One region of the Streptomyces sp. NPDC092369 genome, then DNA from elsewhere that is predicted to be linked to it. Evidence: riboswitches for the same ligand, from Rfam matches in the RefSeq annotation. Region 1 holds a riboswitch; each other region holds the start of a gene.
The links. A riboswitch is a leader RNA that binds a small molecule or an ion and turns the genes downstream of it on or off. The one in region 1 is predicted to bind S-adenosylmethionine.

Region 1 (4,271 bases):
GCGGCGAGGCGATCTGTGCGTGTGCGTCCGGTTACGCCATGCTCTGTGTCCATGATCAGCAACTGGAGCGCGTCGGTCGGCAGGACGGTCAGAACGGTCCGGATGCCGTCGGCACCGGTGACGTACGGACTGATCGCGTTGTGCTGTCTGGTCTTCGCGGTCGGCCCGGCCTCGGGACTGAATCCGGCCTACGGCTCCGGGGACGCGCTGCTCGCCGCGCAGCGGGCCTATTTCCACCGCTGGGGCGTGGTCCCGGCGGACCTCTTCGCGGACCCCGCCGGCTCCGCCCTCACCCCCGCCACGGCCCTCTTCATCCACGGCAGCTGGGTCCACCTGCTCGGCAACATGCTCTTCCTCTACGTCTTCGGCGTGCTGACCGAGGAGCGGATGGGCCGCGTGCAGTTCACGCTCTTCTACCTCGTCTGCGGCTATCTCGCCCTGCTGGGGTACGCGGCCGCCAACTCCTCCTCCGACCAGTCCCTGGTGGGAGCGTCGGGGGCGATCTCGGCGATCCTGGGCGCGTTTCTGTACCTGTTCCCCGGGGCGCGGGTGACGAGCCTGCTGCCGTTCCTGTTCTTTCTGCCGATGCGGTTTCCCGCGTGGGTGGTGCTGCCGTTCTGGGCGGCGCTGCAGTGGGTGGCGGCGGGGCGGGCGGAGCAGGGGCCCGGGGTGGCGTATCTGGCCCACCTGGTGGGCTTCTCGCTGGGCTTCGGCTACGCGTGGGCCCGTTTCCGCCGTAGGACTAGAGTAAGGGCCGCCCCAGCTCCGGCCCCCGAGGGAGAGAACCAGCCGTGATCACCGCGATCGTCCTCATCAAGACCAGCGTGGACCGGATCCCCGAGATCGCGGAGTCGATTGCCTCGCTGGAATCTGTGAGCGAGGTGTTCTCCGTGACGGGTACGTATGACTTGATCGCGATGGTTCGGGTCAAGGAGCACGAGGACCTCGCCGAGGTGATCCCTGGGCGTATCAGCAAGATCCCCGGGGTTGAGGGCACGGACACGCATGTGGCGTTTCGGACGTACTCCCAGCATGACCTTGAGGCGGCTTTTGCTATCGGGTTGGACTCGTGATCGGCGCCCAATCGTCTGCGGAGCGCGGTTCGTGTGCGACTGCCGGCCGGATGTGGCTGGTCGCGCAGATCCCCGCGCCCCTTAGGAGCCTCTAGCCCACCGTCGGGACGCAGCGGCCGTTCTCCGTCGTGTACTTCCACTTCGCGCCGTCAGTCACCAGTTCCTTGACGGCGTTGATGAAGCGCTCGACGTGCTCGTCGGGGGTGCCCGCGCCGAAGCTCACCCGGATCGCGTTGAGGGACTTCTCGCCCGGGGCCGCCTCGGGGGCGCCGCATTCACCCTGGGTCTGGGGGTCGGTGCCCAGGAGGGTGCGGAGCAGGGGGTGGGCGCAGAAGAGGCCGTCGCGGACGCCGATGCCGTACTCGGCCGAGAGGGCGGCGGCGAAGTGGGAGCTGTTCCAGCCGTCGACGACGAAGGAGATCACGCCCACGCGCGGGGCGTCGTCGCCGAAGAGGGACAGGACCTTCACCTGCGGGACCTCCGCCAGGCCCGCCCGCACCTTCTCGATCAGGTGCTGCTCGCGTGCGACCAGCGTGTCGAAGCCCGCCTCGGTCAGCGCCTTGCAGGCCGACGCGATGGAGTAGGCGCCGATGACGTTCGGGGAGCCCGCTTCGTGCCGCGCGGCGGTCTCGTGCCACTCCACGTCCACTCCCCCGTCCTCGCGCCGGGCGACCTTGCGGCTGGCGCCGCCGCCCGCGAGGTAGGGGTCGGCGGCCTGGAGCCAGTCGGCGCGGCCGGCCAGGACGCCGGAGCCGAAGGGGGCGTAGAGCTTGTGGCCGGAGAAGGCGATCCAGTCGACGTCGAGGTCCTGGACGGAGACCGGGTGGTGCGGGGCGAGTTGGGCGGCGTCCAGGACGATCCGCGCGCCGTGGGCGTGCGCGGCGGCGGCCAGTTCGCGGACCGGCCACAGCTCGCCGGTGACGTTCGAGGCGCCCGTGACGCAGACCAGGGCCGGACCGTAGGGGTCCCGGTCGGCGAGGGCCTTTTCGAGGGTCTCGACGGCCTGGGCCGGGGTGCGCGGGGCGTTGAGGTAGGTGACGCGGGCGTCCTGCCAGGGCAGCAGCGAGGCGTGGTGCTCGGTCTCGAAGACGAAGACCTGGCAGTCGGCGGGCAGGGCCGCGGCGAGGAGGTTGAGGGAGTCCGTGGTGGAGCGGGTGAAGATCAGCTGGTCGTCGGGGCGGCAGTCGAGGAACTCCTCGACCGTCTTCCGCGCGTTCTCGAAGAGGTCGGTGGAGAGTTGCGAGAGGTAGCCCGCCCCGCGGTGGACGCTGCCGTAGTACGGGGCGTAGGCCGCCACGTCGTCCCAGACGCGCTGGAGGGCGGGGGCGCTGGCCGCGTAGTCGAGTGCCGCGTAGGTGACCTCGCCGCCCGTGACGAGCGGGACGGTGACGTCCCGGCCCAGAACGGGCAGCTGGGCACAAATGGTCTGGGCGGCGGCAGTGGTGGAGACAGACATGGCGAACTCCCGTGAGAGGCAAGGCGGTTCCGCCGTGCGAGCAGGCTGGGCTCAAGCACGGAGGGGTGAAAGGGGGTGTGCGGAGGCGGGGCTCGACGCCCTATCGCATTCGCTTGCTCACGGAGAACTCCCTCGATGACCAGGACCCCTGGTGTCTTTCGAGGGGCCCGCGCTTGCCGCAGACCTCGCTGCCTACGGCCTGGTCTTCACCCGGGGCACCCCGCCACGGACGGAGGGTTGCCGGACAGTCGGCCGGGGCCTCATGACTGTCACTCATGACCTGGTCCGAAAACTTACGCGATGTGATCGTCGTCCCGCAACCCGTGTCCGGATCGCGGGACGACCACCGCCGTACCGCTACGCGTTGCTGGCTGCCGCCCAGCGTTCCAGAGTCCGCTTGGCGGCGCCCGAGTCGATCGACTCCGCCGCCTTCTCCATCCCGGCCCTGAGCCGGTCCGCCAGCGGCCCGTCCTGCGCCTCCAGGGCCACCAGGGCGGCTGCCGAGTTCAGGAGTACGGCGTCCCGCACCGGGCCCGTCTCGCCGTCCAGGAGCCGGCGGGCGACGGCCGCGTTGTACTCGGGGTCGGCGCCGCGCAGCGCCTCCACCGGGACCAGCGGGAGGCCCACGTCACGGGGGTCGAAGGTCTCCTCGGTGACCTTGCCGTCGCGGACGATCCACACCCGGGAGGTGGCCGTGGTCGTCAGCTCGTCGAGGCCGTCGTCACCCCGGAACACCAGGGAGGAGTTGCCGCGCTCGGCGAAGACGCCCGCGATGATGGGCGCCATCCGCGGGTCGGCGACCCCGACCGCCTGGGCGCGCACCTTGGCGGGGTTGGTGAGCGGGCCGAGCGCGTTGAACACCGTGCGAATGCCCAACTGGCCGCGCGCGGCGCCCGCGTGACGCAGGGCCGGGTGGAACTTGATCGCGAAACAGAAGGTGATCCCGGCCTCCTCGGCGACCTCGGCCACCCGCTTCGGGGTCAGCTCCAGGTTGACGCCGAGACGCTCCAGGACGTCGGAGGCGCCGGACGCGGAGGACGCGGCGCGGTTGCCGTGCTTGACGACCTTCGCGCCCGTGCCGGCGATCACGATCGAGGACATCGTGGAGATGTTCACCGTCTTCGCGCCGTCGCCGCCGGTCCCGACGATGTCCACCGTCTTCCCGGACACCTCGATCACGTTGGCGTGCGCGTACATCGCGCGCACCAGACCGGTGATCTCCTCGACGGTCTCGCCCTTGGCCCGCAGCGCCACCACGAACCCGGCGATCTGCGCGTCCGTCGCCTCGCCCCGCATGATCTGGTCCATCGCCCAGAAGGTGGCGTCGGCGTCCTGGTCCCTGCCGTACAGCAGGGAGTTCAGTACCTCGGGCCAGGAACGGGCCGCCGCGGTGTCGCCTCCAGCGGGGGTCACAGCGCTCATACGGCCGCTCCTGGGTGTCGTAGAAATGTGCGTCGGGACGTGCGTCGAAAGACGTGCACCACCCTATCCAGCGCGCGGCACGGCGAAGGGCCCCGTCCGGTGTTCGGACGGGGCCCTTCGACTGTGGCGTGGCGACGCCTCAGCGATCAGTGGTGGCCGTGGCCGCTCGTGATCTCCTTGTACTCCTCGACGGTGGGCTTGGGGATCTGGGACTCCTCGCCGTAGTACGCCTCGCTCAGCTTGGCGCGCAGCTTCTCGGTGCCCTTGACCTTGCGCTCGACGCCGTTCTCGTCGACCGTGGCGCCGATCGCGGCCGGCAC
Region 2 (4,271 bases), on a different contig from region 1:
CCTCGCGGTAGGAGGCGAACTCGTACTTCGCCTTGCGCTCCTCGGTGTCGGTCACGTTGGAGAAGGCGACCTGGACCTTGCCGCTGTCCAGGCCGATGAAGAGGTTCTCCCAAGTGGAGTTCTTCAGCTCGGGCTTGAGGCCGAGGACGGCGGCGACCAGGCGGCCGATGTCGGTCTCCGAACCGGTGAGGGTCTTCTGGTCCGAGCCGACGTAGCCGAGCGGCGGTGAGCCGGCGGGCAGGAAGCCGACGCCGATCTCCAGCTTGCCGCTCTTGGCTATGTCCTTGGGCAACTCGGCGCTGATCGACTTCACTTCGGAGACCTTCAGCGTGGTCTCCTTGGCGGCGCCGAGGGACAGGGCACCCACGGTCACCGAACCGGCGGCGGCGTTGTCGGTCGTGGTGGCCGCGTCGCTGTCTCCCCCGCAGGCGGCGAGCCCGCCGGCGAGGGCGGCGACGACGGTGCCGGCGGTGAGTCCGCGAGTGAGTCTGCTGCGAAGGCTGAGGGGAGACATGGCTGTTCCTAGGTTCGGTGTTCGGGACTTGGAAAGTGGCGGTAGGTGAAGAGGGGGGTTCAGAGGACCTTGCTGAGGAAGTCGCGGGTCCGTTCGTGCTGCGGCTTGTCGAGGACCTCGTGGGGCGGGCCCTGCTCGACGATCTTTCCGCCGTCGATGAAGACGACCCGGTCGGCGACCTCGCGGGCGAAGCCGATCTCGTGGGTGACGATGACGAGGGTGGTGCCGCTGGTCGCCAAGTCCTTGATGACGGCGAGGACTTCACCCACGAGTTCGGGGTCGAGGGCGGAGGTCGGCTCGTCGAAGAGGATGACGCCGGGCCGCAGGGCGAGGGCGCGTGCGATGGCGACGCGCTGCTGCTGGCCCCCGGACAGCTGTCGCGGATAGGCGCCGGCCTTCTCGCCGAGCCCCACCCGGCCGAGCAACTCGCGGGCCAGTTCCAGGGCTTCGGGCTTGCCGAGCCGGCCGGTGGCGACCGGGGCCGCGGCCACGTTGTCGAGGACGGTCAGGTGCGGGAACAGGTTGAAGTTCTGGAAGACGAAGCCGATCCGGCTGCGCTGGGCGAGGATGGCCCGCTCGCTCAGCTCCTTCAGCCTCTCCCCCTGGCGCTTCACACCGATCAGTTCGCCGTTGACGCTGACGTAGCCGATCTCCGGCTTCTCCAGGTGGTTGATGACCCGCAGCAGCGTGGACTTCCCGGAGCCGGACGGGCCGAGGACGACGGTGACCTCGCCGGGCCGTACGGTCAGGTCGACGCCGTCCAGCACCCGGTGGGCGCCGTACCACTTGTGCACGTCGTGCACCTCGACGGCGGCCGGGACGACATCCACCGGTGACTGAAGTGTGTTCGCGCTCATACGGCGGCCTCCCGGCGGATGCGGGCCCGCAGATCGGTGAGGCCGGTGCGGAGCTTCTGGATCGGGGTCGGCGGCAGGGAGCGCGTGGCGCCCCGGGCGTAGTACCGCTCGACGTAGAACTGGATGACGGACACCACGCTGGTCAGGATCAGGTACCAGACGGTGACGACCAGGAGCAGCGGCACGATGTCGCCGGGATAGGTGGAGCCCATCGTCTGCGCGGAGCCGAACAGGTCCAGCAGGGAGACGTAGAAGACCAGCGAGGTGCTCTTGATCAGGCCGATCAGCTGGTTGACGTAGTTCGGGGTGATGGAGCGCAGCGCCTGCGGGAAGACGATCCTGCGGAACTGGTAGCTCTTGGGCAGGCCGAGGGCGGAGGCCGCCTCGTGCTGGCCCTGGTCGACGGAGAGGATGCCGCCGCGGACCACTTCGGCCGCGTAGGCCGCCTCGTTGAGGCTGAGGCCGATGACGGCGACGACCATGTCGGTGGCCAGCTTCGACTCGTCGAAGGAGAAGAAGGCGGGCCCGAAGGGGACGCCGACACTCAACGTCTTGTACAGGGCGCTGAAGTTGTAGAGGAAGAGCAGCACCACGATCAGCGGGATCGAGCGCAGGGCCCAGACGTAGGTCCAGCTCACCGCGCGCAGCACCGGGGACTTGGAGAGCCTGGCCAGGGCGAGCAGGATGCCGCCGAGGAGGCCGAGCACCGCGCTGTAGGCGGCCACTTCGAGGGTGATGAGCAGGCCGTCGAGGATGGTCGGCCGCAGGAACCAGTATCCGAAGCGGTCCCACTGGTAGAACGGGTTGGTCGCCAGGCCGTGCACGAACTGGATCGCGAGGACCAGCACGACCGCGGTGGCGATCCAGCGTCCCGGTCGGCGCAGCGGCTGAACTCGCTGTGCCGTGAGGGGTTTTGACGGTTCGTCGGCAGGCGGTGCCTCGGCGAGGGACACGGCTGCGCCAGGGGGTTCACTCATAGTGGGCTCCGGCAGGTTCGGACACCCCGGACCCCGGCGGTGGACGCGCGACGACGGGCGGCGCGCGCGGCTGCGCGGGACTGGGGGCGGGGAGGGGAACTGCACACCGGCGGAGGCGGGTGTGCGTCAGAGGTGCGCGGGCTGAGCGGTGGTCGTCAGCCCCGACAGCGGGCGCGGCCCGGTGCGGTACACAGTGCGCTGCTGACCCGGAGCAGATCGACGGCGCGGTCGGCGACGAACAGGTTCGCGTACGACGGTACGCAGCCCTGCGGGCGGCATGCGGCCGTCCTGGGAGCTGCGTACATGGCGTCACCTGTCACTGTTGGGTGGCCCCCCGAAAGGGGCCGCGCGCTTACCGAAACGTCATCCGGTCCGGTCGTCACCTGGGGCACCCCACCGCGGTGCGAGGGTTGCCGGTCAGCAAGCCAGGGCTTGTCGCTGACACTCATGACCGTTCTGGGCGATATTCAAGACACTTGCCCGAACGAATGTCAACGCCGGTCCACCGACTGGAACGGCTGTGGAGCCGCTGTGCGACGGCTATCGGGCCGCGTGGGCCGCCCAGTCGAGGATCTGCACGGCCGCGCCGGCCGCCTCCAGTCCCCGGCAACGGGCGTGATGGCGGCGGGCGATCCCGTCCAGGTCGAGGTGGGTGCCGAAGGCGGGGTGGGCGGCCAGGCGGCGGGCGTACGCCCACAGAGTGGGGTGGTCGGCGATGCGCTGGACCGCGGAGGCGTCGAGGTGGTCGCGGTGCACGGTGTCGAGCTGGACCAGCGTGACCCACAACTCGACGTCGGCGGCGGTGATCTGATCCCGAATCATGTATTCGCGGCCGACGAGCCAGCGCTCCAGCGCGCCCAGCGACTCCAGCAGCGTCTCCAGGGCCGCGTCCCGCTCCGTCTGCTCGCCGTCGGACTGTCCGGCGCGCTGGGCGGCCCCCTCGATGTCCTGTGCGCACATCCGCTCGACGGCCTCGATCTCCGACTCGGCGCCGCACGGGTAGAGCGAGAGCCGGTCGGCGCCGAAGCGGCGGGCGAGGTCGCGGGTGATGTCCGGGGCGTGGGTGCTGACGATCCGCCCGGACCAGTCGTCGCTGAGCACCGGTCCGACGGCCGGTCCTGAGTACCGGTGGGCGCTCGCCTCGTACAGCGGGCGCAGCACGGAGTGGCCGTCCTCCGCGGAGTCGGGGACGGCGGGCAGGTAGGTGGCCGGACAGACGGTGTCCAGGCCGAGCAGGCTGTGGGTGACGGCGATGCGCAGGCCGTCGGGACACGCGGTGGACAGATGGAGGCGGTAGCGGCGCGGAACGGCGTAGTGGCCGCTGCGCGGATCGCCGCCGATGCGGCCCCGGAAGGCGGGCGTGGACGGAGCGGTGGTGTGGGCGGCCAGCGGTGTGACGGACATGACTCTCCCCGGGAGCGGGCGCGGACGTGCGCGCGGCGGTAGCGACGTCGGACGGGAAGGGGCCGGGCTCAGCCGTGCGCGGCGGTCGGACGACGCCGGTGGCGTCCGGTCGCGGGACGACGCGTGGGCGTCGCGGGCACGGGAGGGGCGCGGCTCAGCCGAGGCGGCTGATCGCGCTGCAGACGCGCAGCAGATCGATGTGGCGGCGGGAGGTGAGGAGAGGCGAGCGGCTCACGCGTACGGTGACCGGTCCAAGGCGCCTCATGTCATTCCCTACCTGTTCACTAGGATTCCCTTCTGGAGTGTCGATCCCCCTGGCTGCGGCGTCAAGAGGGCGTCCACCGACCGGTCGGTGTCCCGTTCGGTTCCGGTGCCCCGCCGGGCTGCGGTGTCCCGTTCAGTTCACGTCGGCCCGGGCGGCGTCGTCGTCCGTCGGGCTGTCGGTGAGGAAGCCGCCGGACTGGTGGCGCCACAGCTTGGCGTAGGCGCCTTCGGAGGCCAGCAGTTCCTGGTGCGTGC
Region 3 (4,271 bases), on a different contig from region 1:
CGGCTGCGTACGGCCGGCCGTGTCCGTGGCGCGGGCCAGCAGGTGGGTGGCACCGGGTGCCTCGGGCCGCCAGTTCAGGGACCAGCGGGTCCACGTGCCGGTACGGGGACGGTCGTTCAGGTGGGCGCGCCGCCAGCTCGCCCCGCCGTCGGTGCTGATGTCGACGCGGTCCACAGCACCCGCGCCCGACCACGAGCGCCCGTGCAGCACGTGCCGGCGGCCCGCCGCGAACGTGGCCCCGCTCGCCAACTCGAAGGCGCTCTTGATGGCCTGCCGGGTGAGCGGGGCACTGCCGCCCTCCGGGTAGGAGGGACCGAACAGTCGGTAGAACGTAATGTTCCAGGGCGAGAGGAGCGGCTGCGCGGACACCTCGATGTCGCCGACCCACTTGATCGACGCGATCCCCACCCAGGACGGCACCAGCACCCGCACCGGGTACCCGTGGTCGTACGGCAGTGGCTCGCCGTTCATCTCGTACGCGAGCAGCACGTCGTCCAGCGCCTTGGCCAGCGGCAGCGGACGGCGTACGCGGCCCAGGCTCTCGCCACCGCTGACGTACTCGGCGTCCAGGCCGCGCGGTTGCACGTCCACGGCGTTGCGGGACAGTCCGGCCCTGCGCAGTACGTCGGCCAGGCGCACCCCGCGCCAGCGCGCGACGCCGATCGCTCCCAGGGTCCACGCGGTGCCGGTGACCGTGTCGCCCTGCTGGGTCGTGTAGTAGGAGCGGCCGTTGCCGGCGCACTCGACGAACGCGGTACGGGTGACGGACGGCAGGGCGCGCAGATCGTCGTAGCCGAACTCCACCGGGCGGTCCTCGCCGGGAGCTCCCCGCAGTCCGCTCCCCCACAGCCGCAGCCGCCAGTCGTCGGCCTCAAGGACGGGGGTGGCGGTGTGGTTGCGCACGAAGAACAGGTCGTTGGGGGTGTGATGGCCGATTCCGCGCAACGCCTCCCAGCGGGTCTCGGCGTTGGTGCCGCGCTCGATGAACCACTCGGGCGGCAGGGGTTTGACGATGCCGGGAACGGCGGCGCGGGCGGGCCTGGTACCGCCGAGTGCGGTCCCGGCGGCGGTGGCGGCGAGCAGCGTGAGCAGTCGTCGGCGGCTGACCCCGTCGGCCCTGGCCTCACCGGCCAGCCACTGGTTCAACCTGCGGCGGTCGTAGTCGGTTTCGTGGCGGTGACCGGGCGGGGGAACGGGTGTCGGCATGGCGGTTCCTCGTCATGTCTGAGCGAAGAGTGCGGGCGGCACGGAGGATCGCGAGACGTGCCGGTGGATGCACAACCGGCTTGTCCTGCGCGGCTGTTGGCAGAGGTGCGAGAAGGTGCTCGATCAGCCGGTCGGTCGACACAGCGCGGCGGCCACGCGGACGAGGTCCACGGCGCGGCGACGGGTCAGCGACTGCGACAACGGCATGGCGGGATGCAAACACGCGGAGCGGAAGGTGTCAACGAGGCGTTGGCATCCGCCCGCACGGCAGCGCGGGGAGGGTGGTTGACGGGTGAAGCGCTCCATTGACGTATGACGACGTCGATCCGTATGATCACGAACGGCATCGAGTGTCAGCGTCAAGCCCTGGCTTGCTGACCGGCAACCCTCCGACGCGGTGGGGTGCTCCAGGTGAAAGCCCGGCAGGATCACCGACGATCTCTGCAAGCGCGGGACCCCTTGGCCGGGGCGGAGATGTGGAGGACGGTCGTGCGACACAGCAGTGACCTGAACGCCTTCTCCTGGCTCTCCCGTCGACGTCACATCGACCTTCAGCGCTTCGCCGGCTGTCTCTGTCGCAGCTGACCGTTTGTCCGCGTCGCAGCCGACCGCCCCGACCACGTCCGTCCGACGTCCGTCGCGGCCCGTAGGCATTCCCGCCTGACTTCCTGAACTGCACTGCCCCGTCATCGGCGTTGCGCCGACCGGTGCGGCCTGCCCGCGCGCGGTCGCGATCCCCCGGGGGGGCACACGCGTAGTGACACGAGTAGGAGCACCCTCCGTGACAGCACATCCGGATTTCCGACCCACCCGGTGGGCGGCACTGGCCGCCCTCCTGACCACCAGCGTCCTTCTGACCGCCTGCGGCTCCGGCGGCGACGGCTCGGACAGCGGCAGCGGCAGCGGCAGCGGCAGCGGCCCGGCGAAGTCCGGTGGCTCCTTGACCTTCGCGGTGGGCTCCGACGCCGGCTGCGTGGACCCGCAGCAGGTGGCCAGCAACGACACCATCTACTCGGTGCGGCAGATCGTGGACTCCCTCACCGACCAGGACCCGCAGACCGGCAAGATCGTGCCGTGGCTGGCGAAGAGCTGGGACATCAGCTCCGACGCGACGACGTTCACCTTCCATCTCCGATCGGGTGTCACCTTCAGTGACGGGTCCAGGCTGACCGCGCAGGTGGTCAAGGACAACTTCGACGCGGTCCCGAAGCTGGGTGCCCTCGGCACTCTCGCCGAGGGCTATCTGAGTGGCGTCAAGAGCACCACCGTGGTCGACCCGCTCACCGTCAAGGTGACCTTCCAGCAGCCCAACGCCCAGTTCCTGCAGGCCACTTCGACGCACTCGCTGGGCATCGAGTCCTCTGCGAGCGCGAAGAGGACCCCGCAGCAGAAGTGCAGCGAGGGAGTGGTCGGCTCCGGGCCCTTCGTCCTGAAGCAGTACGTCCAGAACCAGTCGATCACCCTGGCCAAGCGCACGGGTTACACCTGGGGTTCCTCGCTGTGGAGCAAGAAGGGCGAGGCCTATCTCGACAAGCTGGTGTTCAAGGTGGTGCCCGAGGCGGGCGTGCGGGCCGGCAGCCTCCAGTCCGGTCAGGTGGACGCGATCAGCAGCGTCGGCAAGGCCAACGAGGCGGCGCTGAAGGGCGGCCCGGTGACCCTGGCGCGACGGGCCAATCCCGGTGCGGTGTTCAACCTGGCGCTCAACAACTCCCGGCCGGCCCTCAAGGACGTCAAGGTGCGGCAGGCGATCCAGTACGCCGTCAACCGGCAGGAGATCGCCGACGCCGTCTTCCCCACCGGCACCCATCCGGCCACCAGCATCCTGGCGCGCACCACACCGGACTACGAGGACCTGGGCAGCGACCTCGGGTTCGACGCGGCCAAGGCCAAGTCACTGCTGGACTCGGCCGGTTGGAAGACGGGTGGCGACGGCATCCGCACGAAGGGCGGCGCCAAGCTGAGCCTGACCGTCAAGTGGTTCGCCAACGCGGCCACCAACCAGCCGGCGCTGGAACTGATCCAGCAGCAGCTCAAGGCCGTCGGCATCGACGTGGTGCTCAAGGAGTTGCAGATCTCCCAGATCGCGACCGTGCAGCAGAGCGGTGACTTCGACGGCCTGTGGGGGAACCTCACCCGGGCCGACCCCGACATCCTGCGCACGCTGTACTCCACCGGGTTGGCCAACACCTACCGCCTCCCGAAGAGCTCGCTGGACACGGCGCTGACCCGGCAGGCGGCCACGACCGACGCGGCCAAGCGGAAGGAACTGGCCGGAACGGCACAGCAGTTGATCGTGACGAACGCGTACGTCGTACCCGTGGTGGAGCTGCAGACCCAGCTGGGCGTGTCGACGAAGGTGCACAACCTGGACTTCGACGCCTCCAGCCGGATCCAGCTGCACGACACCTGGATCGGTTAGATCGTGCGCGGCTATGTGATCAAGCGCGTCGCGCAGGCGATCGGTGTGCTGTGGGCGGCGTACACGGTGTCGTTCCTGGTGCTGGACTTCCTGCCCGGTGACCCGGTCTCGGCGATGGCCGGGGCCGGGGCGGACTCCGGGCAGGTCGATCCGGCCCAACTCGCCGCGCTGCGCCACCAGTACGGCTTCGACAAGCCGGTCCTGGCGCAGTACGCCGACTACCTCGGCAAGGCGGTCCGCGGTGACTTCGGCGACGCGGTCTCCACCGGCCGGCCGGTGACCTCGACGCTCGCGGACGCGCTGCCCCAGACACTGCAGTTGACCGGTGCCGCGCTGCTGCTCGCGGTGGTCCTCGGCGGCGGTCTGGCCATACTGGCCACCTACACCTCGCAGCGCTGGCTGCGCCAACTGCTGCTGTCCTTGCCGCCGTTGGGAGTGTCCGTACCGACGTTCTGGACCGGCCTGCTGCTCGTCGAGACCTTCTCCTTCCGGTTGCACTGGTTTCCGGCCTTCGGCAACGACGGACTGCGCGGGCTGGTCCTGCCGGCCGTGACGCTGGCGATCCCGACCGGTGCGCAGGTGGCTCAGGTGCTGGCCAAGAGCCTGCTCACCGCGCTGGACCAGGCCTATGTGGAGACCGCGCGCG

Region 2: another riboswitch for S-adenosylmethionine. It lies ahead of ACIQI8_RS04150 (amino acid ABC transporter permease); the one in region 1 lies ahead of ACIQI8_RS11865 (aminotransferase class V-fold PLP-dependent enzyme).
Region 3: another riboswitch for S-adenosylmethionine. It lies ahead of ACIQI8_RS36810 (putative leader peptide); the one in region 1 lies ahead of ACIQI8_RS11865 (aminotransferase class V-fold PLP-dependent enzyme).

Annotation. Positions count from the first base shown of each region.
Region 1 is NZ_JBIVQP010000002.1:484,730-489,000, forward strand. Features, by position in the region: gene ACIQI8_RS11855 (rhomboid family intramembrane serine protease) at 52-795, shown strand; gene ACIQI8_RS11860 (Lrp/AsnC ligand binding domain-containing protein) at 792-1,073, shown strand; gene ACIQI8_RS11865 (aminotransferase class V-fold PLP-dependent enzyme) at 1,165-2,529, opposite strand; SAM riboswitch class IV at 2,694-2,810, opposite strand; gene trpD (anthranilate phosphoribosyltransferase) at 2,887-3,951, opposite strand; gene ACIQI8_RS11875 (cytochrome bc complex cytochrome b subunit) at 4,098-4,271, opposite strand, start outside.
Region 2 is NZ_JBIVQP010000001.1:937,661-941,931, forward strand. Features, by position in the region: gene ACIQI8_RS04140 (ABC transporter substrate-binding protein) at 1-514, opposite strand, end outside; gene ACIQI8_RS04145 (amino acid ABC transporter ATP-binding protein) at 574-1,371, opposite strand; gene ACIQI8_RS04150 (amino acid ABC transporter permease) at 1,368-2,348, opposite strand; SAM riboswitch class IV at 2,692-2,801, opposite strand; gene ACIQI8_RS04155 (glutathione S-transferase C-terminal domain-containing protein) at 2,889-3,752, opposite strand; gene ACIQI8_RS04160 (putative leader peptide) at 3,907-4,017, opposite strand; gene ACIQI8_RS04165 (ABC transporter ATP-binding protein) at 4,150-4,271, opposite strand, start outside.
Region 3 is NZ_JBIVQP010000007.1:409,445-413,715, forward strand. Features, by position in the region: gene ACIQI8_RS36805 (sulfite oxidase) at 1-1,206, opposite strand, end outside; SAM riboswitch class IV at 1,549-1,662, shown strand; gene ACIQI8_RS36810 (putative leader peptide) at 1,681-1,791, shown strand; gene ACIQI8_RS36815 (ABC transporter substrate-binding protein) at 1,988-3,625, shown strand; gene ACIQI8_RS36820 (ABC transporter permease) at 3,629-4,271, shown strand, end outside.